Regions from separate parts of the Pseudoalteromonas sp. TAB23 genome, predicted to be linked through region 1. Evidence: predicted binding sites of a transcription regulator. Region 1 holds the regulator's gene; each other region holds the start of a gene.

Region 1 (13,281 bases):
AAAGAAATAGCAGAAGCTTACGAAGTCATTCATAACAAAGAAGAACGCACTAAATACGACGAGTTACGTCGTCATCAACAAAATCGTGCTCGTCAACAGCAAGGTAATTATGGTGGTAACAATGCCTCATCGCAAAGTAATTATCAGCAAAGCGATCCTCAAACCGATCAAGAGTTTTCTGATTTTGTTAATTCAATGTTTGGCGGCGCCGGTGGATTCAATCGTTCCGGGCAGAGCAGAAGTAACGCCGCTCGCGCGCAAAAAGGACAAGATGTGGAAATAGAGTTCCCGATTTTTCTTGAAGAGACTTTAGTTGATACCGTTAAGCCTGTTGAGTTTATGTTACCGCAGCGAGATAGTAGTGGTCGTGTCTCTGAAATTAAAAAATCACTTAAAGTGAAAATTCCCGCAGGTTCAGTAAATGGCGAACGAATTCGACTAAAAGGGCAAGGCGGATTAGGGTCAGCGAACGGGCAAAATGGCGATTTGTACTTACAAATTAGTTTAGTGCCCCACCCATTATTTGATGTTGAAGGTCATAACCTAAATATAGTCGTCCCTCTTGCACCATGGGAAGCGGCTCTTGGTACAAAAATAAATTTACCTACGTTGGCAGGCAAAATCCAATTAACTATTCCATCTAATAGTCAGTCTGGTCAACGCTTGCGTATTAAAGGTAAGGGATTAATGAGTAAAAAAGCCAAAGGTGATTTATTTGCTGTGCTTAAAATTGTTAATCCAACATCTGTTGATGATACCAGTAAAAAACTTTGGGAAGAATTAGCCGAAAAAGCTCACTTTGATCCCCGTAATAACTGGAGCAAGCCATAATGCAAATTATCGTGACACAAAAAGATGATTTACTTACTAGCAAAGAGCTATGTTTGAGTAGTGATATTAGCGAAGCAATTTTATATGAGCTAGTTGAGCACAATATTGCGGTTCCAATTGAGGGGAAGCATGTTACGCAGTGGCAATTTACGGTATCTGCAGTGACCTTAGTTAAAAAAGCGGCCCGTATTCAACATGACTTTTCGTTAGATTGGTCGGCAATAGCTTTAGTTTTACAATTGCTGGATGAGCGTGATGAGTTGATTTTCGAAAACGAAATGTTAAAGCGACATTTGAGTCGATTTAAACACTTGGAATAAAATCTGCCCTTGGGTACTTCCTAGGGCTTATTTAGTCTTTGGTGAGAGTGCGCTAGTTCTTAAAAACCAATATGACTACTTTGATTTATTCTTACTTTTAATTCGGATAAATCGTTTTAGTCGTATGTTTTGCATAAGTAGTAATATTCCACTTAGGCAAAAAAGTACGCTGGTTGCTGCAAAACTAATAAGCAGCGGATTATTAAAATCCTCTCGCTCATCGTAATCCATAATATGTAACATCCAAAAAAAGTCGAAAATTCGCCATAGTGTGCTGCGAACGGTGATAACTTTGCCGTTATTTTCTGACAAATACAGTGTTGTGTTAAATGTGTCGTCAAATTGTACCTGCCAAACATTGGTTTTATATCCAACTTCTCGCATACCTTGCTTTAGCAGTACAGCGCTTGTCACTTGATCATCAATAAGTAAGTGTGCTTTAGCATTTGCGGTAATTTGTATTTTAGTTGGCGGCTCAAAAGGTCGGCCTGTTATACCGTTAAAGCTTTGCTGTTCATCTTTATTTATTACTGTAATTATAGGTGTGGTTAAAAAGTTCTCAAAAATTATTTGTGTTGGATTAACCACCTGAGATGCAATATCGTCAAGGGAGGCAACATAATCAGCCTGCGTAAATGGGTTATTAAGAGTACGTGTTGCAAGATGCTCCCCATGAACTTTATCAAGAGGGATAGCGCTCATGACTAAACCACCTAATAGCCAAGCTAAAATTTGTAATGCGAGCAAATAACCGAGCCATTTATGTAACTTGCGAGCATACTTAAATATTTTTTTATTCATGTTTTAGTCTTATTATTTTTAGAGGCTAGTTTATTACATTAATGGGATTAGTTACTGCGACATTTTGTCGCAGTTTAAACTATAGCTTACTGTAATCATTTAAAAATAAAAAAGATTACACTTAAATTGCTAACATGACTTATTTGTTAATTGAGCTGAGTGTTTGATATCCAGCTAGCTTTAAACGCTAAAAAATACTTAAAAGCTGCGAAATATCTATATAAAGTGGTTAATAGAGCATAGTTGATTTGGTATAACGGTAAAACTGCGTTAAAGTTTGCAATGAAATTATTAGAGGATAAATACGAAACGATGTCGGAAATTCAATTTTTAAATGTAGATCTTGAGCTTGAATCAAAGCAAGATATTAGTTTGCTAGTGGCAGACTTGAAAAAAGTCGCGACGATTTTACATTATGACAAAGACGAATACCGTCAATTAGCGCGTATTGAAGCAACAGGTGTAGTAAACACGCCTGACAAAGCAATAAACCATATATGTGAGCTTATTGAATCGTGTTCGCGTAACGCGCTAAAACAATGGTTAAGCTGTTCACGTAGAACGTTTGATATTGGTTTTGAATCAGGCACTTCACCTAAGTGCTTTAATCAAGCCTTAGATGCAGATACATTATTGCGTATATCTGCGATTGGTGCGGGTATGGAAATTACAATTTACCCAATCGAAAAGTAACTACCTTCGCTCTACGACTGCTGCGGTCATTTTTGATACGCAGCACAGCTCATTGCGGCTATTTGTAATTTTTATTTCCCACACTGAACTACGTTTGCCAATATGAAACGCTCTTGCCGTTGCTGTTAAAGTGCCGTTGCGAGATGCTTTTAAATGACTTGCGCTAATTTCCTGCCCCACGCAGTAAAATTTTGTAAAATCGACAACAAAGTTAGCTGCATAGCTGGCAACTGTTTCGGCAAGTACAACGTTAGCACCGCCGTGAACCATTCCCATTGGGTTATGATGCTCAGGAATTGCCGGCATAGTGGCTACTAAGTAATCATCACCAATTTCAGTGACTTCTATTCCCATGGTTTTCATTAATGTTCCTTGGCCATCAATGCCTTGTTCTAACTGCTTGCACAGCTCTAAAGTGATGGGCTGGTACCAAATACTCATAATGACTCCTTTGCTTTTTTAATCATTTATAAATCTAGCTTTAGTTATATCCCTAAAATGTACACAAGTGAAATTACTTTGGCTATTTTAAGGCTTAATTTAAATTTGCGATTTTTATTTAACTGTATATACTCACAGTTAAATGTACTGTATGGAAAACCAGTTGTATGCGACCATTAACGAACCGCCAAGCTCAAATACTCGAACTAATTAAAGTTTTTATTAAAGACACTGGTATGCCTCCTACACGTGCTGAAATAGCGCAAACATTAGGTTTTAAAAGTGCCAATGCTGCTGAAGAACATTTAAAAGCACTTGCTAAAAAAGGCGCAATTAAAATGAAACCAGGTGCAAGCCGTGGTATTCAGTTAATTGAAGAAGAAGAGCCAGAGCAATTAGGTTTACCGCTTATAGGGCGTGTTGCTGCTGGTTCACCTATTTTGGCGCAAGAGCACGTTGAAAGTCACTGCAAAATCGATCCATTAATGTTTAAACCGGCTGCAGATTTTTTACTACGCGTTAACGGTATGAGCATGAAAGATATTGGTATTATGGATGGTGATTTACTTGCTGTACATCGTACTCAAACCGCTGAAAACGGGCAAGTTATTGTTGCCCGCCTAGACGAAGACGTAACTGTAAAACGTCTTGAGAAAGCGGGTCGTAAAGTATTACTTCATGCTGAAAACGACGATTTTGAATCTATTGAAGTAGATCTTGAGAATGAGTCTTTTAATATTGAAGGCTTAGCCGTTGGCGTTATAAGAAACGCTGATTGGATGTGACTTTAAAAATAGCTTTTAAACAAGCAGTTTTATAAATGCGTACTAATTAGTACGCATTTTTTGTTTTAAATTCGCACTAAAAATAGGGCATAAATAGCTCACTGACAATTTAAGCTGTAAACTTTTTTGCACTTATATTTTCCCCCTCCGAATACGTTAAACCCCTTTGTTTTGCTCATCTTTTGAACTTACTGTTACCTAGTTGGTTACTGATTTTTTATTAATTACTCAATATCACCTGATTGTTTTTTATACTAAAACTTGCTTGTTGTTCATTTTTTAGCTAATTATTAATGTGCTGAGCTAATAATAACTCACAGCTTTTTAGTTTTGAGAACACACAATATACACAAACCCGTTGTTGGCGCAGCAAAACCAATCAATATTAAATGAGATTGACTAAAAAAATAAAAATAACGAATTGGCGTTTAAGCCGTATGCCTCTTCGCTTTGCATTCGCAATAGCATCAAAGGAGCCGTCACATGGGTAAACTGACCTCTACCTTGTGGCTTATATTATGTGTTTTTTCGCACCCAGTTTTGGCTAACAGCCAATACAATATGCGCAAAGGCGTAACCGATATAAGCAATAATGTATATCAGCTGCACATGACCATATTTATAATATGTTGTGTGATTGGGGTGATAGTGTTCGCAATTATGTTTTGGGCACTTATTCATCACCGTAAATCTAAAGGGGCTGTACCTGCCCAATTTCACGAAAGCACTAAAGTAGAAATACTTTGGACTGCAATCCCGTTTGTTATTTTAATTGCTATGGCAGTACCAGCCACTAAAACCCTAATTGCAATGGAAGATGCCAGCAAAGCTGATCTCACTATTAAAATTACAGGCTCGCAATGGAAATGGCATTATGAATATATGGGTGAAGATGTAGAGTTCTACTCTATTTTATCTACCCCGCAAGATGAAATAGCGAATCTTGCAGATAAAAATCCTAACTACTTACTTGAGGTTGATAAACCTCTCGTACTGCCAATAAATCAAAAAGTACGATTTTTAATGACTTCTGACGATGTTATTCACTCTTGGTGGGTACCTGATTTTGCAGTTAAAAAAGATGCGAATCCCGGCTTTATAAACGAAACATGGACGAACATAAACGAAGAAGGTACTTACCGAGGCCAATGTGCTGAGTTGTGTGGTAAAGATCATGGCTTTATGCCCGTTGTGGTGGTCGCTAAATCTGAGGCTGATTTTAAAACGTGGCTTGCAGATGCAAAGCAAGCTAAACAAAAAGCAGCATTAGCAGATGCCGCATTACTTGATAAAACCCTCCCAAAAGAAGAATTAATGACTTTAGGCGAACAAGTATATATGGCCAATTGTGCTGCATGTCATCAGCCTACTGGCATGGGGTTACCGGGTGTATTTCCTGCACTTAAAGGCAGCCCTATAGTGCTTGGCGATATAAAAGATCACATTGATGTAGTTATCCATGGGCGACCCGGTACGGCAATGCAAGCATTTGCCAAACAGTTATCTATAAAGCAATTAGCAGCGGTTATTACTTATAAACGTAATGCGTGGGGTAATGATACGGGTGATGTTATTCAACCGAGTCAAATACAGGCAGCACTTGATGCCAAAGTGGAGGCGAACTAATGAGTAGCATAGTAGAACAACCTAACGCCAATGAAGCTCATCATGCTCATCACCCAGCTAAAGGTTTTAAACGCTGGCTTTACACAACTAATCATAAAGATATAGGTAGTTTATATTTAATTTTTTCGCTGACCATGTTCTTAATTGGTGGTGGAATGGCCATGGTGATCAGAGCTGAATTATTTCAACCAGGTTTACAGTTGGTCGATCCTCACTTTTTTAATCAAATGACCACAGTGCATGGTTTAATTATGGTGTTTGGTGCGGTTATGCCGGCCTTTACAGGCCTTGCTAACTGGATGATACCACTCATGATTGGCGCGCCAGATATGGCATTGCCAAGAATGAATAACTGGAGCTTTTGGATTTTACCGTTTGCGTTTTTAATCCTATTGGCATCGTTATTTATGCCTGGTGGGGGTCCTGCATTTGGTTGGACTTTTTATGCACCACTGTCTACAACATACAGTAATGATAATACTGCATTGTTTGTATTTGCCGTACATATTATGGGGATTAGCTCAATAATGGGCGCAATCAATGTGATTGTAACTATAGTGAACTTACGTGCTCCCGGCATGACATGGATGAAGTTGCCCTTATTTGTATGGACGTGGTTAATTACTGCCTTTTTATTAATAGCGGTAATGCCAGTGCTTGCAGGGGCTGTCACTATGGTACTTACCGATAAGTATTTTGCGACCAGCTTTTTTGATGCCGCAGGCGGTGGCGACCCGGTGATGTTCCAACACATTTTTTGGTTTTTTGGTCATCCCGAAGTATACATAATGATTCTTCCTGCCTTTGGCATTATATCTACAATAGTACCTACCTTTTCTCGTAAAAAACTTTTTGGCTATGCCTCAATGGTATACGCCACATCCTCCATAGCACTATTGAGCTTTATTGTATGGGCTCATCATATGTTTACCACTGGGATGCCGGTCGCTGGCGAGTTGTTTTTTATGTACGCGACCATGCTTATATCGGTACCTACAGGAGTAAAAGTATTTAATTGGGTTGCCACAATGTGGAAAGGCTCAATAACTTTTGAAGTGCCAATGCTTTTTAGTATTGCGTTTATTGTGCTGTTTACCTTAGGTGGCTTTTCGGGGTTGATGCTGGCAATTACACCTGCTGACTTTCAGTACCACGATACTTATTTTGTAGTGGCGCATTTTCATTATGTATTAGTAACAGGGGCTGTATTTTCGATAATGGCGGGGGCCTATTACTGGCTGCCCAAGTGGACGGGCAATATGTTTAATATCACGCTAGCTAAATGGCATTTTTGGCTATCGCTGGTGAGTGTGAACGTATTGTTTTTTCCTATGCATTTTGTAGGGCTTGCCGGTATGCCGCGTCGAATTCCCGATTATGCACTTCAATTTGCCGACTTTAACGCAATCATAAGTATTGGTGGATTTGCCTTTGGTTTATCGCAATTGTTGTTTGTAGCTGTGGTAATTAAATGCGCGCGTGGCGGTGATAAAGTGCCTGCAAAAGTATGGGAAGGGGCAGAAGGGCTTGAGTGGGAAGTTGACTCTCCAGCGCCATATCATACTTTTTCTACGCCGCCGGTAATTAAGTAATGACACACGCACCGCTACTCAAACGTTTGGTACTTATTTGCATAGGCATGTTTGCCTTTGCCTTTGCTTTAGTACCTTTGTATGACGTGTTTTGTGATGTAACAGGGCTTAATGGAAAACCTTCGCTTGAGCAGGCAGAGCAAAGTACACAAATAGTACAAAACCGAGAAGTCGGCGTTAGCTTTACTACTCACGCACAAAGTGGTGCACCGTTTGAAGTTAAATCAAAAGAATACAGTGTAGTGGTAAAACCCGGTGCAATGCGTGAAGTAATGTTTAGTGCTAAAAATAGCAGCAACCTAGATAAAGTAATGCAGGCTGTACCATCAGTCTCACCAGGTAAAGCGGCAAAGTATTTACACAAAATAGCCTGTTTTTGCTTTGATCAGCAACCTCTAAAAGCAGGGGAAGAACTTGAATTTAAATTACTTTTTTATGTTGATACCGCACTGCCAAGCGACATTGAAGAATTAACTTTATCTTATACCGTATTTGATATTAGTGAACAGCTGGTGGCAAGTAACAACTAGCTTTTTAAACTAGTGTGAAACTAGGAGTAAATAAAATGAATCAAGAATATGAGCATTATTACGTACCTGAGCAAAGCCCATGGCCTATTGTAGGTGCTGTTGCATTGTTTTTTATTGCAGTAGGGGCAGGCTTGACTGTTATGAGTGTAGGTAAAGAAGGTGGTAGCGGGGTTTATCTGCTTTATGCCGGTATTGCTGTACTTGTGTATATGTTGTTTAGCTGGTTTAAAAATGTAATTAATGAATCGGACCAAGGTTTGTACTCAGCACAAATGGATCGCTCTTTTAGACAAGGTATGAGCTGGTTTATTTTTTCTGAAGTTATGTTTTTTATGGCCTTTTTTGGTGCGCTTTTTTATGCACGGGTATTGTCGGTACCTTGGCTTGGAGGCGCAGGCAATAATGCAATGACTAACGAGGTTTTATGGCCTACTTTTGAAGCCGTTTGGCCGCTAGTTTCAACACCTGCTGGCGAAACTACTCAAGCTATGGGCTGGCAAGGCTTACCGCTTATAAATACCTTAATACTGCTTACTTCCTCAGTTACTTTACATTTTGCCCATGTAGCGATGGAAAACAATAAACGTACTCCACTTAAAGTTTTTTTAGGCGCTACTATTTTGTTGGGTGTTTGCTTTCTAGGGCTGCAAGTTGAGGAGTACATGCATGCATATAATGACCTTAATCTAACGCTAGATGCGGGTATTTACGGTAATACGTTCTTTTTATTGACTGGTTTTCATGGCATGCATGTAACGCTAGGAACGGTACTTTTATTTGTAATATTTTTACGGATATTAAAAGGGCACTTTACTAAAGATAAGCATTTTGCTTTTCAAGCAGCTGCTTGGTATTGGCACTTTGTTGATGTGGTGTGGCTGTGTTTGTTTGTATTTGTATATGTGCTGTAGCGTTTATTGGCGAATTATTTGCTTTAATAAAACTAAGTTTAAGCGCTGCAATAACAACAACTAAAACAACGACCGAAAACAATACGCGACGACCTAAAAAGTGAGACATAGGTCGTCCCCCAGTTTTCCCTGACACCATAATAAACAATGCTCTAAATAAGTTAAAAAGTATAAATATTAACAACAGTACGATAATAATTTTAATAATCACTGAGTTGACCCTTTATGCAGTTAGTTTTATGGCACAAACAAAAGCTTAGTTCACTAATCACACTTTGTATGGTTGTGGTTGTTGTACTTGTGTGTGTGCGACTAGGATTTTGGCAGTTGGAGCGGGGTGAGCAAAAACAGCAGCAACTAACCGCTATTGCTAAGCAACAGAATCGGGGTGTGGTGAGCTGGTCTCAATTACTTAACCTGCCTGATAGCTGGAACAAAACAGGTGTATTGGTTGAGTTAAAAGGGCGGTTTGTACAAAACCAATATTGGCTTTTAGATAATCAAGTTTATAACGGGCAAGTAGGGTACGATTTACTTGCTTTACTAAAGCCAGCCAGCGAAGAAAAAGTGATTTTAGTTAATTTAGGATGGGTAAAAGCGCCTATATCTAGAGATACACTGCCAAAGGTTACTCTGCCTACAGGTGTTTTTATTCTTAAAGCGCAAATAAAAGAAAATAACCTAAGTAGCTTTACGCTTGAAGATAAAACTACAAATAACGACTTACCTACAAGAATCCAATCTATCGACTTGAATATGCTGAGCACTCAAAGCCAGCAATCATTAATTAATTTTATGGCTTACAGACAAGGTACTGGTGATGAGATTGCAACACCTCATTATGAGGCAGTTGTTATGAGCCCTCAAAAGCATAATGCCTACGCTGTGCAATGGTTTTTAATTGCTGTTGCATGTGCTGTTGTGGCTATTTTTGCGAGCAAAAAAAGGACACATAATGAAAAATAATCCCCTTGTGTTGTTTGTGGGCTGCTGCGCTATCCCATTAATTTTGGCATATGGCGCATTAAAGTTTGATTGGTTGCCTACTGCAATTACTAATAATGGCGAGTTTTTAAGCCAAGAAATAAAACTTAAAAATTGGCCGCAAAATAATCCCAAGCAATGGACTATCGCACTTAATTATTCAAACGAATGTAACACCCCATGCAGCGAACAACTCAATGCACTTAATAATTTATATGTGGCACTTGGTAAAAACCAAGGCAAGGTTGATATGGCTGTAATGGGAAGTCCCGACAATAAAAACCTACCATGGAAAATTATTACCGAGCAACAGAGTTTAAATCCTGCAAGTTTGTATTTAATTGATCATATGGGGTTAGTGGTACTTGAATATCCCTTTAAGGTCGAGCCACAAGAAAACCGTTTAGTACAAAAAGGGTTATTAAAAGATCTAAAAAAATTACTTAACTATTCTCGTTCTAGCTAACTAAGTTGAGCTTAAGTTGGAGTATCTGATGTATAAAAATTATAAAAACTTAGTATTAATAACAGGATTACTCGCTTTAATTGTAGTTGCTTTAGGTGCGTACACCCGCTTAAGTGATGCAGGTTTAGGGTGCCCCGATTGGCCTGGTTGTTATGGCTTTTTAACGGTACCTAAGCATGAGGCTGACATAGCCTTAGCAACTCAAAGCTACCCCGATATGATGTTCGAAACCGCAAAAGCGTGGAAAGAAATGATTCATCGCTACTTTGCAGGTGCTTTAGGCTTACTTATTTTAGGTTTATTTGTGTTGGCTTTTTTAAAACGCCAATATCCAACTACGCCAGTTAAATTGCCTTTGGCTTTACTTCTACTAGTGGTGTTTCAGGCTGCTCTTGGTATGTGGACAGTAACCATGAACCTTCAGCCGCTTATTGTAATGGGCCACTTATTAGGTGGCTTTAGTATTTTGTCACTTATAACGCTTTTATATTTACGGCTAACCGCAAAACCTATTATGGGTGGCGATAGCGGCGCAAAACGCTATTTCGGTTTAAGTTTAGTAGCGCTCAGTGTATTAATTATCCAAATTGCACTTGGTGGTTGGCTGGCTGCAAATTACGCCGCTCCACATTGTAGTGGTTTGCCATTGTGTAATTACGCACAACCGTTTTCATTGAGTAGCGTATTTCAATTACCACTTGAGCACAGTAATTATGAGTTTGGTGTGTTATCGCAGCAAGCGCGTATGTCTATTCATTTATTACATCGCATTTGGGCACTCGTTACTTGCATTGTTCTGGCGTTAATTATGTGGAAAATATACAGCCAAGCGTACTCTAAAAAAATTAAAAATTGCGTTGTGAGTGTATTACTTGTTCTGCTTTGCCAAATTAGCTTAGGGCTTATTTTAGTACATTGGCATATTCCGTTGGGAGTTGCACTGGCGCATAACTTGATGGCAGCCATACTGTTATTAAGCATGGTTAGGTTGTGTTATTACCTAAAATCACGCACATAAAGGGGAAATATGATGGCACTTATAATTGATAAAAAAATACTGCTACCCGTTAATACTCAATCGCTAATTTCGCGTACACATAGTTTGCTGCAAGACTACTTAGCAATTAGTAAATTTAAAGTGGTAGCTATGCTGGTGCTAACAGCTTGGGTTGGTTTAGCGCTGGCTCCCGATGTAGGGCGCGGTATGGTCGTACAGTTTATTAGCTTGTTAGGTATAGGGCTACTTTCTGCTGCTGCAGCGGTTATTAATCATGTGGTTGATAGCGAGATAGACTCAAAAATGGCGCGGACTCGTCATCGCCCTGTGGCTAAAGGGCGTTTAAGTAAAACACATGCGCTTAGTTTTGCAGCTGTTATTGGGGTTGCTGGTTTTATTATGCTGATGGTGTGGGCTAATACCTTAACCGCTATATTAACGTTATTTGCATTGGTAGGTTATGCATTTGTTTATACATCATTTTTAAAGCGTGCAACGCCGCAAAATATTGTTATAGGTGGGTTGGCTGGCGCAATGCCTCCATTATTAGGTTGGGTGTCAGAAACAAACCAAATGGCAGCAGCCCCTTGGTTACTCGTAATGATAATATTTACCTGGACCCCACCACACTTTTGGGCGCTGGCTATAGCACGAAAAAGTGATTATGAACGCGCTAAAATCCCTATGTTACCAGTAACCCATGGTATCGATTTTTGTAAAACGTGCGTCGTTGCTTACTCTGTTTTACTCGCTGTTGTTTGCGTATTACCTTATTTAATCGGTATGTCTGGATTAATCTATTTGATAGGTGCATGTGTATTAAATGCCGTGTTTATATATAAGGCGGTCAATTTAAAAATTGCTGGAAATGATGAGACTGCAATGGACTTATTTCGTTTTTCGATTATTCATTTAATGGTACTCTTTGTAATCTTATTTATAGATAAATGGCTCCCTTTATGAAGCAGTTATGGCTTGGATTAATTGTTATTTTAGTTTCGTTTTTATCAGCATGTTCAAATGAAAATAGTCCACCAGATGTAGATGCATTAGTTTACGAAAATGCAAAGCCACTGTCTGATTTTACGCTAAACGATCAGCGCGGCGAATTAGTGACTAAGCAACAATTTTTAGGACAGTGGAATTTAGTATTTTTAGGCTACACAAGCTGCCCAGATATTTGTCCATTAACACTTGCTAAGTTAAATGCTGTTTATAAAAATGTACAAGCAGATTATCCGCTACAAGTTTGGTTTTTATCGGTTGATCCAAAACGCGATACACCAGCTAAACGAAAGCAATATATAGATTACTTTAACCCAGACTTTTTAGCTGTGTCGGGAGAGCATAAACACCTTTTTCCTGTTGTTCGAGAGCTTGGTTTAATTTACGCCATTAGCGATAGTAGTGAATCAGAATATGCTGTTGATCATAGTGCCTCGGTCGCTATGGTTGATCAAAATGGAGCCGTTAGAGCTATTTTTAAACCAGAATTTAAACAAGGTAGTGTGCCATTAATTAATGCGACGACTTTAACTGAAGAGTTTAAAAAAATAGCTGATTACTATAAAAACTAGTTTTTTACTTTTTACCAATTTTAAAGGAGCTTTAGGCTCCTTTTTTTGTATTTTAACGACAGGTTAAATTTAATTAAGCATTTTATGGCAATTTTAATAACTAGGGCTAAGCTTTTGTTATGAATTGAATTGACAGGGAATGCACTTACTAAATGCTAAAACTTCCGAGCGAACTTGCTATTACGCAAGTTGAAACACTACATCAAGACTTACTACACGAACTCAATAGCAACGATGATATCTGTCTTGATATTAACGATGTGATTTCTGCTGATACTGCCTCAATTCAACTTTTATGCGCCTTACAAAAACACCTACTTACTATACAGCACAAAATAATATGGGTAGGCAGTAGCGAGGCCTTAACGCATACAATTAATAAACTTGGCTTAAGCCAATACTTAACAACCGAAAGTAAAAGTTAGGGGTATATATGAAAAGAATTTTAGCGGTTGATGATTCAGCATCGATGCGTCAAATGGTGAGCTTTACATTAAAAACTGCCGGGTTTGATGTAACCGAAGCTAAGGATGGCAGTGAAGCTCTCGCTATTGCCAAGCAACAAGACTTTGATGCCGTGATCTCAGATGTAAACATGCCAATAATGGATGGAATTACATTAATACGAGAGCTGCGTACTTTACCTAGTTATAAATTTACACCACTACTGATGCTTACTACAGAGTCGGGCTTAGAAAAAAAGATAGAGGGTAAAGCTGCTGGTGCA
Region 2 (2,926 bases), on a different contig from region 1:
GCAGCATCAAAATAACGACGCACGTCGTCGTAATCTCTATTTAACGGACCCGTTGGCGCAAGTACAACGCGTTTGTTTTCAATCACTAATAAAGTAACTTGTTTACCAATACGAGAATCAACTTTTGCTTGGTCTAAAATAGCATCACGTAATGAGTTATTTGGTAATAGAGAAAAGTCATCACTAATAATAATAAGCGCATCATGAGATGTGCATTCAAGGCTTGCACTAACCGCTTGAGGGTATGCCATAAATAAAGTCCTGTTAGAAAACATAAGCCCCTATTATCGTCGATTTAAATATTGAAGACCAGCAAGGTGCGATGAGCTAATTACACAACTTGCCAATAAATGGCAACTTGGGGTTACAGGCTTTACAGCTTAATCGAGAATACTCAGTTGAAAGTTTTGTTCTGGCTCGCTTTTAATGCCAACGCCTATGCCAAGTAATCTTACAGGTTGTTGTAGCCCTCGTTGATAGGCCTTAGTAAGGAGTTGAATAAATATTTCTGTGTTTAGCTCGTGGTATGCCTGATCGGCTGAGGTCACTACAAAATTTGCAAACTTCACTTTAACACTCAGCTTATTAATACGGTTTTGTAATTGCTGCTTATTAAGTCTTAAAACTAATTCGTCTAACAATTTTGGCAGCTCATCTAAGCACTCTTGCAAACTTGTTTTATTGTATTCGTAGGTATGCTCAACACTCAGCGACTTTATGATGCGATCTGTTGATACTTTACCAACATATTCACCTGCACATTTTTGATAAAGCGACACACCAAAATTACCCACATGTTGCTGCATCCAGTTAACGCCTTTTTCACGTACATCCTTGCCGGTATATAAGCCTTTTAAATTTAGCTTTTCGAGCGTTACTTTACCCACCCCCGGAATTTTCCCCAGCGGTAATTGCGCTAAAAAGTCATCGACCTCATGAGGCAAAACGACAAACTGACCATTAGGCTTTTTTTCGTCACTCGCTATTTTGGCAATAAATTTAATCGGTGCAATACCTGCCGACGCAGTAAGCCCCGTGGCATTGTAAATATCGGCTCTTATTTGCTGTGCAATAAGTGTGGCGCTGCCTTTACAAGCGGTGCTGTCTGTTACATCTAGGTAGGCTTCATCTAAAGAGAGTGGTTCAATTAAGTCTGTGTAGCGGCTAAATACTTCACGTATTTGATTTGAAGCTTCTTTGTATACAGCCATGCGCCCTGGGACAATAACTAAATCGGGGCATAATTGTTTAGCATGATAGTTCGACATAGCCGATCGCACGCCATATTCTCTAGCTATATAGTTAGCGGTTGAGAGCACGCCTCGTCGGCTATTGCCTCCAATAGCAAGCGGTACACATGCAAGTTTTGGATTATCTCGCATTTCTACTGCTGCATAAAAGCAATCCATGTCTATGTGAATAAACTTCTTCATCACCACAACAACAACTGGTTATTTATACAGTCATTATTATAGAATCAAATGTGATAAGCAAGCTTAGTTAACTATTAAAAAAAGCGCTTATTACTTTCTTGCTCTTTATAACCGCGCAACCAAAACATAACCTCGAAAAAAAAACCCGCTAACATTAAAATAATAGCGCCTGATTCGTTACCCATTGCGTAACAGGTAAAAGAGGCTATAAAAACCAAACAAGCTAAGGACCAATTAATTATATTCTGCATATTTTTACCTTTGTGTGTTTTTGTGTTTGTCTGTGTAATTTAACTGTAGACCTAAAATTAAACAGGTACAATCATCTTATAAAAAAACATGCCATTAATTACCTTGAGCTCGTAACCCCATGTTGATAATCTAAGTACTTTAAAATTAAGGGCCAATAAATAATGCAAACGTTTAAAGATCAGCACCCTATCCATACCGACATCACCGTAGCGTGGGCTGATATGGATGCACTACAACACGTAAATAATGTAGTGTATTTACGTTACTTTGAAATAGCCCGAATCGACTTCTTAAATAAAATAAATCTGTTCGATACAATAAGCCCTAATGGCGTGGGCCCGGTAATAAGCGAAAATAACATTCGTTATAAACGCCCAGTTACATTCCCAGATACGCTTACAGTCGGCGTTACTATTTCTGATATAAAAACAGATCGATTTGTTATGAATTACACCGTATTTAGTCACGCACAAAACGCTATAACAACAACAGGCACTTCAAAAGTGGTTATGTTTGATTTTGAAACAGGCCAAAAAGCGCCAATTGCAGAGCCTCTTTTATCGGCGTTAGTTAGCTACTCTCAAGACGAGCAATAAGGAATTCTCATGCAATACAGCCCACTTGGCAGCAGTGGTATTAACGTTTCAAGAGTATGTTTAGGCAGTATGACTTGGGGTAAACAAAATACTCAAAGCGATGCTGATGAACAAATAGCCTACGCGCTAGAGCAAGGCGTAAACTTTATTGATACAGCCGAAATGTATGCAGTACCGCCCTCTCCTGAGACCTATGGTAAAACCGAGGAAATTATTGGCAATTGGCTATCGCGTAATCAGCAAAAGCGCAGCGATGTGGTACTTGCTACAAAAATTGCAGGCAATGGATTATCGTGGGTACGTGATGGTGGCAATATTACGCGCCAAACGGTAATAGAAGCCGTAGACGATTCACTTAAGCGCCTTAAAACCGACTACATTGATTTATATCAGCTGCATTGGCCAAACCGCTCTACCCCGCACTTTGGCAGACAGTGGCCCGGCACTCTTAAATTTACCGACGTAAATACACAAGAGCAGCAAGCTAGTATGCTTGATATTCTAGAAGGCCTTAATGAATGTGTTAAAGCAGGTAAAATTAAGCACTGCGGTTTATCTGACGATACGCCATGGGGTATAAGCCAGTTTTTAAGTTTGGCCAAAGAGCATAACTTACCGCGCATGGTATCTATTCAAAACGAGTTT
Region 3 (7,791 bases), on a different contig from region 1:
GCCTTAAAGCGGCCGTCCATCGATACTAGCGCAAGTACCTGTTTATTATTATGAAGCGTGCTATATATAATCATCGAACCATTTGGCGCTATGCTCGGTGATTCATCTAGGCGTGTTCTCGTTAATACTTGGAACGCGCCTGTAGCCAGCTCTTTCTTAGCAAGATGGTACTGCCCGTTGGTACGGTTAACCATCACTAATTCTTTTCCATCTGGTGTTATTGAACCAGCAAGATTCATATCACCATCAAAGGTGAGTCGCTGTGACCTACCAGTTTTTAAATTTAACTTATAAATCTGAGCATTACCACCCCTTTCAGATGTAAACACAATATCTTGACCATTAGGGTGCCAAGATGGCTCAGTATCTATGCTACGGTGATTTGTTAAGCGTGTTTCTTTACGTGTAGCTAGGTCAAGCATGTAAACTTCTGTTGCACCCGTCTTGTCCTTAGAAAGCACTAACAATAGCTTTTTACCATCTGGCGAAAACTGCGGTGCACCATTAATACCACGGTAGCTTGCTATTATTTCGCGCTTACCTGTGTATATATCTTGAATGTAAATTTGGCTTTGACGGTTTTCAAACGTTACATACGCTAACTTAGTACCATCTGGTGACCACGCTGGCGACATTAAAGGCTCTTTTGAGCGAAGTAATACTTGCTCATTAAATCCGTCATAATCTGCAACAACTAACTGATAAGGCTTAGGGTCATTATCACGTACTATTACATAGGCAATTTTAGTTAAAAATGCGCCTTTTTCACCAGTCAATCTTTCATAAATAACGTCACTGATTCGATGAGAGTAACGGCGAAAACCACTTTCACCAATAACACTTTCACGCGCTTCCAAAATATGATCTTGGCTTTTAACTAGCTTACCATTACTCATCATTTGTGTGTTGCCACCGGTAATTTGGCCGCGGATCACGTCAACTAGCTCATAACGCACTAAGTAACGCCCATCAGTTTGCTGCTCAACTTCGCCCACTAATATCGCTTCCACACCTTTATTAACCCAAGATGCGTAATCAATTTCGCTATCTTTGGTTGGCTGTTGTGGCATCTGCGCTACATCTACAGGTTTAAATTTACCACTGCGCATTAAATCGGCAGCAATAACACTGCTTAATTTTTCAGGGATTGGGCCAACACCTTGGTACTTAAAAGGTACTATAGCAATGGGCCTTGCACCGTCTACACCCTCAGTAATTACAATTTCAAGTGCTGCATTAGCAACACCCACAAACCCAAACAGTAAAACTAAACAGGCTATTTTTATTTTGTTGAACATATCATTCCTTTAAAATTCTGGCTTGATTGTTAAATTAATATTCTTAAGTTGTTCGAATACGTCTTTATCTTTAGATACCGGTAATGTGTCGGCCATGCGCACTGCTCTTAATGCAGCTTCACATACCAACTTATCGCCACCTAATGATTTAACTTGCGTTACTAAACCATTAAAACCTAAACGAATATTTACTCGGCACTGTTGGTTTTTCATTTTTTCATCAATCAATAAGTTTTGCTGAATACGCGCCATAATTAATGCACGGTACTTATCAACTTCGCTCACCACTTGTTGTTGACGTATTTTACTACGGGCAGCCTGCTCTTTGGCAAGTTGCTCTTGTAACATTTGCTCTTGCATTGCTTGCTGGCGTTTACGTTCTGCCTCGGCTGCACGCTCTTTTGCTTCTTCTTCACGTTTTTTACGTTCAGCTTCTGCTTTTTTAAGTGCGTCTTCTTCGGTTTTACGCTTATCAGCAGCAGCTTTTGCTGCACTTTCAGCTTCTTGCTTTTGCTTTTCAGCTTGCTTAGCTTTAGCGCGCTCTTTTTGCTCAATGGCACGTGCTTTTTTAGCTTGTGCTTGCGCCTCGGCTGTTTCTTTTTCTTTAGCTTTACGTTCTTGCTCTAGCTTTTTAATATGCCTAGATTCAGATTCGCGTTGCTTACGTGCATTGGCCGCTCTGCGTTCTAAATCGCGGATACGTTTGTCTTCAGCACTTTTTTTATCTTTTTCTTTCTTTTGAAGTTCAGCAATTTTTTGCTCAACTTGTTTTTGATCAACTGTAACGGCTGATACTGCTTTATCTGGCGTAGGTATAGCCGAATTAAGCGTTACTTCCATTACTTTAGGTGCTGGCGGATGAATGTTTGCAGAGGCATACAAAAAACCACCAATTCCTAAATGAAGTACTATCGATTTTACTACTGAACTATTCATACAGCTACTTCCCCTCAAAGGATTCAGTCATTAATCCTACTGATGGTACGCCTGCATTTTTCAAAAAATCCATTAGTAATAATACTTCTTGATACGACACCTTACCCGAGCCTTTGATCATAACTGGCACGTCAGGGTTTTTCATTAACTGTAATTTTATAACCGCAGCAACATCAAGTGCTTCCATAGGCTCTTCAGGATCAGTACCTACGCTTACATAATATTTACCCTCGGCATCAATTGAAGCAATAATGGGCGGAGTATCTTTAGTATCAACTAAATCAGACTCTTCCATTTTAGGTAAATCAACTTTTACACCGTGTGTAATAAGCGGTGCTGTTGCCATAAATATAATAAGTAATACCAACATTACATCAATGTAAGGTACTACATTAATTTCTGCGACCGGACGGCGCTTTTTACGCTGATACATTCGCTTGTGCCTCTATTTGTGTAGCTGCTTGACGGTGTAAAATATTAGCAAACTCTTCCATAAAGTTAATATAGTGAGACTCAAGCTTTTCAACACTGTTTGAAAAGCGGTTATAAGCAATAACGGCCGGAATTGCCGCGAATAAGCCCATAGCAGTCGCAATAAGTGCCTCTGCTATACCGGGTGCTACCATTTGTAATGTAGCTTGCTTAACTTCACCTAGTGCAATAAAGGCATTCATAATACCCCACACTGTACCAAACAAACCGATGTACGGACTAATAGAACCTACCGTTGCTAAAAACGATAAGCTAGATTCAATTTTTTCAATTTCACGAGAAAGCGCAACACGCATAGAACGATGTGTCCCTTCCATAACAATACTCGCACTTTGAAATGTATTCTTTTTATGACGAGCAAACTCTTTAAAGCCTGAAGTAAATAAGGCTTCAATACCTTGAGACTGACCGCTGCGTGACGATATTTCGTTATACAATTTACTTAGATCAATACCAGACCAAAATTTTTGCTCAAATTTCTTAGCATTTGATAGTGCATCTGATATTGCTTTTTTACGCTGAAATATAATTGTCCACGACATTACAGACATGGCAACTAGCCCTAACATCACTAACTGAACAAGCAAGCTTGCTTCTAAAATTAGGTCTAAAAAATTAAGCCCTGATCCCACGTTAAACTCCTAAGTAATTTCAAAATACGGCAAATTGGTTAATTTGTGTAAATATGACCGTTTATACGGTCAAAAGTTGCATCTAGTGTATCTAGTCCATTTCAAGCTGACAACGGTATTGCTATGAATAGGCAACAAAAAACGTTAAAAAACAGCTTTAGTTGGCATTTCCCTTTGCCTCAGTATTTTATTTAATCTTTTAAATAAACTCGCTAACTATAAATATGCGTAAATATATAAGTAAAACGTCATAAAATGCGCCGTTTATTCAAAATAAGAGCATAAACACTCAAAACCTATAAGCCTTACCTTCACGTAACAGTAAAACTAATACCGAGCCACATCAAAAGAAATTACTTAAGCCATAAATTTCATTAACTTATAAATTTAACGATTAATTAACGCGCAAGATTCAAACAACAATAAAATTCACCGAATTAGTTTTTCTAATCTGAAAATACAAATTTTCTAGTTTGAATAAAAAGGTGATCTTACGTATTATTCTCCCATACCGAACTAGCGCACTGAATGAGATAGTTTCATTAAGCCAAGTTCTTAGTAATAGGATATTTTATCGTATTACATTGTTTTACTCTTTCTGGATAAAACCAAATTCAGTAAAACGTAGTTCCCTGGATTACTTCCTTCAACTTGTTGTTTGCCCGCATTTTTTGCGGGCTTTTTTTTGCCTGCAATTTGGTGCGCTACATATTTTATTTATAAACTAATAATTGCCCTGCCTATTTTACAATAAGTAATTCGGTTACTAGTTTGAATGGTACGCAGGATAGCTTCGCGAGTCTTAACGCCCTGTGAATTAACAGTTAACTATAAAGTGTATAAGTATTTTGAAATAACATTTGCAACAGTGTGCTGAGGTTTTGGGTAAAATACCAGCCGTATAAATATTTGAAAGAAAGGGATACTAAGTCAATTACCTGCTGCGCAATAAACCACAGCAAGTAATGTATATGATGAGGCTAGTCTTTTTTAGGAAGTAAACCAAAGTGATGATATGCACTGTCAGACACTATTCGACCACGCGGAGTACGCTGAATAAATCCTTGCTGAATTAAAAACGGCTCTATTACATCTTCTATTGTTTCACGCTCTTCACCAATAGCTGCAGCTACATTGTCGAGCCCTACTGGGCCGCCCATGAATTTTTCAATTATGGCGAGTAAATATTTGCGATCCATATAATCAAAACCACTTTTATCTACGTCAATCATATCAAGCGCTTGCTTAGCTACTTCGGCATTTACTGTACCGTCAGATTTTACCTGTGTGTAATCGCGTACACGGCGTAATAAACGGTTTGCAATACGTGGTGTACCACGTGAACGTTGTGCAATTTCGGTTGCGCCGTCGTCACACATTTCTAAACCAAGATAATGTGCAGAGCGCCCTACTATGTGCGATAAATCTTCTACACAATAAAACTCTAATCGCTGCACAATACCAAAACGGTCACGTAGTGGCGATGTTAACGAGCCTGCTCGCGTAGTGGCACCAATAAGCGTAAATGCAGGTAAGTCTAATTTAATAGAACGCGCAGCTGGGCCTTCACCAATCATTATATCAAGCTGGTAGTCTTCCATTGCTGGATACAGTATTTCTTCAACTTGCGGGCTTAGCCTGTGTATTTCATCAATAAACAGTACATCGCCTTCTTCTAAATTAGTAAGTAACGCAGCTAAATCACCTGCTTTTTCAAGTACAGGGCCGGATGTTGTTTTAATACTTACGTGTAATTCGTTGGCAACGATATTTGCAAGCGTGGTTTTACCAAGCCCTGGTGGGCCAAATATTAATAAATGATCGAGCGCTTCACCACGGGTTCGGGCAGCTTCAATAAAAATTTCCATTTGCTGCTTAACATGAGGCTGGCCTCTGTAGTCGGCTAAAAGTTTTGGTCTTATTGCACGATCTATAGAGTCTTCATTTGTTTTTTCAGTCGCATCAATTAAGCGATCCGCTTCAATCATGGGTTACTCACAACATTGATTTTAAAGATTCTCTAATAAGAACCTCAGTAGACATATCGGGTTTGCTTATCGATTTTACTGCTTTTTGAGCTTGTGGCAATTTATAACCTAATGCAAGCAGTGCCGATACGGCATCATCGGCTGCGTTATTAGCTATTGTCGCATCGCTCATTGGCTCTATTACTGCGCTGTCGCTAAATGGCGTAAATAAATCATTACCCCAATCTTTTAATCTGTCTTTCATTTCGAGTACTAAACGCTCGGCTGTTTTTTTACCTACACCGGGTAATTTAACTAGCGACGTTGAGTCTTCGTTATTTACACAGCTTACAAATTGCTTTGCCGACATGCCCGATAAAATAGCTAAGCCAAGTTTTGGACCAACGCCATTTGCTTTTAATAGCTCTCTAAACAAGGCACGTTCAACTTTATTATTAAAACCAAATAATAGCTGAGCATCTTCACGCACTACAAAGTGGGTGTAAACAATCGCGTTTTCACCAATTTTTGGTAAATCGTAAAAACAGGTCATTGGCATTTGTACTTCGTAACCGACACCACTTACTTCGAGTAATATTTCTGGTGGCTGTTTTTCGACTAAAATACCATTTAAGCGGCCTATCATAGTTATTTCCTTAAACGTCCTCTAACGGTTTTGCTTGCGCTACCCGCTAGTTTAATTAAATTTTGTTCTGAGTGAGCGTGGCAAATCGCAATAGCAAGTGCATCAGCTGCATCGGCCTGTGGCGTACCGGGTAGTTTTAAAATATTTTTTACCATGTGTTGCACTTGTGTTTTATCTGCACCACCGTTGCCTACTACTGCTTGCTTAATTTGCCTAGCTGAGTATTCAAATACGGGTAAGTCGGCCATTGCAGCGCCAACAATCGCCGCGCCTCTAGCTTGGCCTAGTTTTAAAGCTGAATCGGGGTTATGCGCCATAAATACTTTTTCAATGGCAAAGGTTTCTGGCGAAAACTGCTCAATAAGCTGTGTAATGCCTTGGTAGATCATTTTAAGCCTAACCGGAAAAGGATGATCGGCTAACTTAATACAACCACTGCCTAAGTATGTAAATTTAGAACCTTGGTGGGCAACAACGCCATATCCGGTCAAACGTGAACCAGGATCGATCCCTAAAATAATGGCCAAACAGCACTCCATTGTTATTATTTTTAAATTACGCTAATAATGCCAGAGCACTGTATAAATTACCAGTACAAAGAAAAACAAAAATGCCCACGTGTTAGGTGGGCATTTGAAGGAGCATGTTAGTTTAAGCTTACCCTAGGGCACGCACTAATCCTTGGGTATTTTGTTTAAGTGTTCGGGCAATCATTAAATAGCCTAAACCAGCCACAAATACACCGCCAGCTACCGGACCAATAATCCATATATGCGGATGTAACTTACCTGCTAAATCAAACATTTGTTGCTGCACAATTAAAAGCGCTATATCACTAAAAAATGCGGCAACTAAGCCAGCTAAACCGCCGAGTAATAAAAACTCGTATAAGGTCGCGTTTTTAATTAATCGGCTTTTAGCGCCAAGTGTTCGCAGTATTACAATTTCTTGCATACGCTCACCTAAACTAGCTTGCACTTGCGATATAAGTACAAGCGCGCCACACAGCACAACAATTGCAAGTACAAAGCCAATGGCGAGTGATACTTGCGAAATAGTTGTTTGTATTTGCTTAACAAAGTTATCAATATCAATCGCTGTAATAGTAGGGTAAGTACGCAATAACTGGCTAAAGTCACGCTTTTGATCTGGGTTTATACGTACCGACGAAATATACGTCGCCGGAAAATCTGCAAGTACATCTGGGCTTAAAATAATAAAAAAGTTAGGTTTAAGCGTGGCCCAATTAACTTTGCGCACACTGGTAATTTTAGCGTCGAACGACTGCGAACCAATTAAAAATGTGAGCGTATCGCCTATCTCAACATCTAAACGCTCAAGCATCGACTCCTCTACTGAGGCTTCAGCCATCGCATTCTCACCAAACCACGTGCCTTGTGTTACTTCATTTTGGTCAGGCACATCTTTAAGCCATGTAAGGTTTAGCTCGCGGCCAATACCTGCACGTGCTTCTTCGTCTTTTTTCTCATTATCTTGCAGCGATACAGAACGTGCTACCAACTCGCCGTTCACCGCATTTACGCGCCCACGAATAGTGGGATAAAACTCTGATACCTGAATATCTTTTTGAGCTAAATACTCATTAATTGGCTCAAGCTCATTTTGCGTAATATTAACTAAAAACGCATTAGGCGCATCGGCAGGAAGTTGCGACTGCCAATCAGATATCATATCGTTTTTAAGTACCACTAAAAACAGCAGTAATTTAATTGCTAACGAAAAGCTAATTAACTGTACCGCGTTCACATTTGCACGTTTTTGAATAGATGCAATTGCAAGTGACCAGCTGTTACCGGGCT
Region 4 (4,156 bases), on a different contig from region 1:
TGTGCTAATCTTCGTTGTTAGGGTATTTAATTAAACCCAAACACTAAAGAAGAACACTAAAAGAATCATTTGGTACACTATTGTATCCGAGCTAAATACTAGGATCTTATAAGAACTATGTCAAACACTATTGGGCTTAAAATTAAAACTATTCGTGAATCACTTCACCTGAGCCAAGCTAAATTCTGTGAATTACTTGATATAGGGCTTAGCGGATACAAAAAATATGAGGCTGGAATTTCTGAGCCTGGTGCTGGTAATTTAGAAAAAATTGCTAAGCATCCAAAAACAAAAATGTATTTTATGTGGTTATTTACTGGTGAAACTAACCCTGCTGCTGGGCAAATTGCGCCAGGTGACTCTATGAGTGACCTGGGTTTATTAAATGAAGAAGAGTTTGAAAAGCAATTTATTGATACTTCAATTAAATCGCTAATGATGTTCTTTCATCTTGATTGGTTTAGGGTAAACCCAGATAAAAAGATTGATATTAACGACTGCGGTAAATTACTACTAAAAGACTTAAAACCGATAATTGACTCCCGCGCAAGCAAACCCGCCAATAGCCAAAAAACAGCATAAAAAAGCCCGCATTAAGCGGGCTTTTTAGTGTTTTTAAAATCTACTCTAATTAGAACCACATGCTGGTGCATTTATGCCGCTGCAATCCGTAATAGTAACTGTTCCAGTCTGTATAGGAACAAAATAATTGAGTTGATTGATTTCTACATTAATAGCTCTGGCACTACCTACTGATTGGATCATAATTCTTAAACGGTCTAATCCCTTAGCAGAAGGAGGTACGCTATTTCCGTTCTCGTCGACAACTTCTTCAATTGTTGCCTCAATTTTAGCCGGTTGAGAAAGTAATTTTAAGCTGACTTTTACGTAGCCATTACCAGATGAAAAAGGAATTATAAATTGGTCTGGCAGGTCAGTTTTAATTAACCCAAATGCTTTTGCTATTGTCAACACCGTTGCTTCTGCAGAACGCATAGATGCATACATAGTACTATTCAACTGATCATTAACTTGTGTTTTGCAATATGCACAGTTTACAAATGACCATGGACCAGTAAGACCTGTTCCATCCCCTACTTTTATTGTAGTTGACTGAGCCTCTGCTTTTAAAAATGATATAGAGCTTTTAACATCCTCCATATACCTTTGAACTACTGCAGAAGTTTCTACTAATGTGGAACGAGGCGCAGCAACAGGAGGCCTCGGTGGTGGTAGCGGAGTAGACTCAAGCCAAACTTTATATGTTGATATTTTTTTATTATACAAATCAGCTACGTTTACCGTTTTAGCATTTACGACACCTACAGATGTATTATTAATATTTCTCATAGCCCATGAGTTTGCTACACTTTGCATCTCTGCACTTGAACACTGGTAACACTCAGCACCATTTATTGTTTCAGCTTGTGCTGACCAAGTAACTATAGTCGAACAAACAAAAAACAAACTACTGATAAACTTCATTACATTTCATCCTTAATGTTATTGATAATCACTCTCATTATAATTGCTATTTTGGTAATGTAAATATACATATAAGAAAATACATGTTTGTTATTCATTTATGTATTTTTTATATCGGTATAGATATTTAATGAGGCAAATAGCTAAAATTAAATGAAGCTAAATAAAGAATGGTCAAAAATAACCCGCATTAGCGGGTTATTTTACAAGTTTGAATACTGGCCGTTCTCTCGTGGGAGGAAGATTAGTTGGTCTTTTTAGTGCTTGGTTTCTAAAGTTGGTTATGCGTTTGTGCCCTACACTGATTGATTCTATCTTATCCCAGTTATCTGGGAGCTCTATTGCTGTACCTAAGTCCATTACTATTGAGTAGGCTACGCCGTGATCTACTTGCTGGGCTGCTGTCCCCTCTGGCATATAATTTTTTATTTTGTGTTTAAGTATGGTTTCTATGCCTGTCGTATTTTGGCCGCGCACTATAGCAATACCTGTTATACACAACGCCATTGTTAAGCAGATAAACATTACTATGAGTAATGGCATTTAAATACCCTCTTTAGTTAGTAAACGAGCAAATTGTTTAACTGGGTATATAGTAACAACGCCAAGCGATAATATATTAAGCGCCAGAACGCTATAACTATAAGCAGGTGACAGTAGGTTGTTATCTAACAGGCCACGCATGATGAATTGCGTTAGTTGTAATATTGCTTGTGCCAACGCAAAGTATAAACAAAACCGTGCTGTAGTTGAGAACGTGCAACTTCTAATTGTGTGTAAGAAAAATAACGCAACGACAAATGCCATTGAGCAACTAAACATGGTGAAGTAAAAAAACTGCCTTAGTGCTAATTTGCTCATTTCTATTGTAATTATGTATTGAGCTAAGCTTGAGCTTACAAAGTGAAATACCATCACTGTAAGTGCAGCAATAAAGCATGAATGCATTGTGTGATCGGCAATTGATTTTAGATTGCTTTTACCGCCGAAAAATAATGCTAGACGGTATTTATTAAGGGTTGCTAACAAAAAAAGAATAATAAGCACTTCTAACGCTCTTATTGTCCAGTCTGTTGCAGTTATAAAATCAATCATGCGGTTTCCTTTGTGGTGTAATTAACCAGCAATAAAGCTGGTTAATAATTTAAGCTGGCTTAGTTTAATTTTGGTGGCTCTACACCACCGCCACCACCGCCATTGTCTTGATTATCTTCACCACCACTTACCTGTGCTGATAAATTTAATAATTTACCGTGTTTGTTTTTCTTGTTCATAACTTAATCCTTTTATCTGTTAAAAGCGCTCTGTTTAAGAGTCAATTTCATTGTAATGATAAAAATGATAATAGCAATAAAAACACTGTATAAGTAAACAGTTAAACCTTTCGAACAACTTGATTTGAAAGGCTTTATTTGTGTAAATATTTACACCGTTTTGTAGTTGGGAATTAGTCTAAATCTACTTTACTTTTAGAGGTGGCAACAACTTACGTAATTTGCTGAGAATAGAATAATCTTCCGAACATTTTTTTAATATTGGCTTAAATAGGGCTAAAATTAATTTAAATTATTTTTATTGAGTGGTTTATTTTGTGATTATTTCTAATGTTGATGTGGGACCTGGCATAAAGGAGTTAGAAAAAAGTTTGGATAGTAGCTTTTTAAGTGATTCAACTTTTGTTGGCCGTGCCAGTGGTAGGAGTATGGAAGATGTAGGTATATTTGATGGCGACATTCTTATAATAGAACGCGCAGCCACAATAAAACATGGTGATGTAATTGTTGCAGTTTTGAACGGGCTTTTTGTTTGCAAAATAGCTGATTTGAAAAACAACCAGTTACTATCCGCGAACCCTGATCACCCGCCAATTAAAATAACAGAGCATGATGAATATAACGTTGAAGGTGTTGTTGGCCAGTCGATAAGAATGCATAGAACGAGTAATTTATTGGGGTAGGTTTATTAAATATAAAAACCCGCTAAGTACGGGCTTCTTTATATTAAAGGCCTTTTTTAATTTCGCCTTTTACATAGTATTTAAATGCTGTTCTCTGCATATTTTCCCACGTATCAAACTCTGTATTTTTACCTATGTAACTATCCCATTCATCATCAGGTATTGCTTTAAAGTCTTCTGCTGTTTCAACAGTGAAAGGGCTACTATTCAATAGTTCCTCAAAATTTTTATATTTAGAATGGTTAGATATGAAAGTGTCATTCATTAACTCATCTAGTGCTATAGATTTTTTATTACCTAACTCTTCTAAATTTTTAGATAGTTTTTTCAATCCACTGAAATCTTTTTTTATCGTCATTATTAATAGTCCCTTTAAATTTAAGTAAAAACATAGTTTAGTTCGGAAAGTAGTTTGAGCAAATTTTACTTATAAAAAAGCCCGCTAGTTAGCGGGCTATTTTATTTAATTTTACTTTTTATATAATTCGCCAAGGCCATAAATAATTCACTTGCGGGTCCGGCAAGCGCTACATTTGGGTTATCTTCATTTTGTTGGCGGTTATGAAATGAGAACTTAACAATTGTCAGTAATAAAGTTAAGCCAGTACCAAGTATAAATGCAACTAAGGTTATGATTGATCCTGAGTAAAGCATTTTATTACCCATACTTTCTACTACCTGTTTATCGCTAGTTTTAATTTTCTCGTCTGATTT

The links. Region 1 encodes LexA, which represses DNA repair genes until DNA is damaged. Its sites were predicted from a motif close to TACTGTATNNNNATACAGTA; they were not measured.
Region 2: dinB (DNA polymerase IV) is a predicted target of LexA. The motif match lies at 1,446-1,465, and genes of this name have one in related genera.
Region 3: ruvC (crossover junction endodeoxyribonuclease RuvC) is a predicted target of LexA. The motif match lies at 6,547-6,566, and genes of this name have one in related genera.
Region 4: L654_RS0115130 (S24 family peptidase) is a predicted target of LexA. The motif match lies at 2,843-2,862, and genes of this name have one in related genera.

What each region holds. Positions count from the first base shown of each region.
Region 1 is NZ_AUTP01000292.1:13,491-26,771, reverse strand. Features, by position in the region: gene L654_RS0118245 (DnaJ C-terminal domain-containing protein) at 1-831, shown strand, start outside; gene L654_RS0118240 (chaperone modulator CbpM) at 831-1,151, shown strand; gene L654_RS0118235 (membrane protein) at 1,227-1,952, opposite strand; gene L654_RS0118230 (hypothetical protein) at 2,265-2,645, shown strand; gene L654_RS0118225 (PaaI family thioesterase) at 2,646-3,086, opposite strand; gene lexA (transcriptional repressor LexA) at 3,254-3,871, shown strand; gene coxB (cytochrome c oxidase subunit II) at 4,355-5,497, shown strand; gene ctaD (cytochrome c oxidase subunit I) at 5,497-7,089, shown strand; gene L654_RS0118205 (cytochrome c oxidase assembly protein) at 7,089-7,619, shown strand; gene L654_RS0118200 (cytochrome c oxidase subunit 3) at 7,655-8,530, shown strand; gene L654_RS1000000128720 (DUF2909 family protein) at 8,433-8,741, opposite strand; gene L654_RS0118195 (SURF1 family protein) at 8,756-9,496, shown strand; gene L654_RS0118190 (hypothetical protein) at 9,486-9,980, shown strand; gene L654_RS0118185 (COX15/CtaA family protein) at 10,009-10,998, shown strand; gene cyoE (heme o synthase) at 11,011-11,940, shown strand; gene L654_RS0118175 (SCO family protein) at 11,937-12,554, shown strand; gene L654_RS0118170 (STAS domain-containing protein) at 12,707-12,979, shown strand; gene L654_RS0118165 (response regulator) at 12,988-13,281, shown strand, end outside.
Region 2 is NZ_AUTP01000086.1:68-2,993, reverse strand. Features, by position in the region: partial or broken gene L654_RS0101960 (leucyl aminopeptidase family protein) at 1-251, opposite strand, end outside; gene dinB (DNA polymerase IV) at 381-1,433, opposite strand; gene L654_RS0101945 (thioesterase family protein) at 1,847-2,281, shown strand; partial or broken gene L654_RS0101940 (aldo/keto reductase) at 2,291-2,926, shown strand, end outside.
Region 3 is NZ_AUTP01000363.1:21,391-29,181, forward strand. Features, by position in the region: gene tolB (Tol-Pal system beta propeller repeat protein TolB) at 1-1,298, opposite strand, end outside; gene tolA (cell envelope integrity protein TolA) at 1,308-2,234, opposite strand; gene tolR (protein TolR) at 2,239-2,667, opposite strand; gene tolQ (protein TolQ) at 2,654-3,358, opposite strand; gene ruvB (Holliday junction branch migration DNA helicase RuvB) at 4,339-5,346, opposite strand; gene ruvA (Holliday junction branch migration protein RuvA) at 5,354-5,971, opposite strand; gene ruvC (crossover junction endodeoxyribonuclease RuvC) at 5,974-6,498, opposite strand; partial or broken gene L654_RS0124635 (FtsX-like permease family protein) at 6,629-7,791, opposite strand, start outside.
Region 4 is NZ_AUTP01000249.1:3,752-7,907, forward strand. Features, by position in the region: gene L654_RS1000000126970 (helix-turn-helix transcriptional regulator) at 118-582, shown strand; gene L654_RS0115110 (hypothetical protein) at 628-1,485, opposite strand; gene L654_RS0115115 (hypothetical protein) at 1,684-2,028, opposite strand; gene L654_RS0115120 (hypothetical protein) at 2,029-2,580, opposite strand; gene L654_RS0115130 (S24 family peptidase) at 3,077-3,442, shown strand; gene L654_RS0115135 (hypothetical protein) at 3,486-3,800, opposite strand; gene L654_RS1000000128315 (hypothetical protein) at 3,902-4,156, opposite strand, start outside.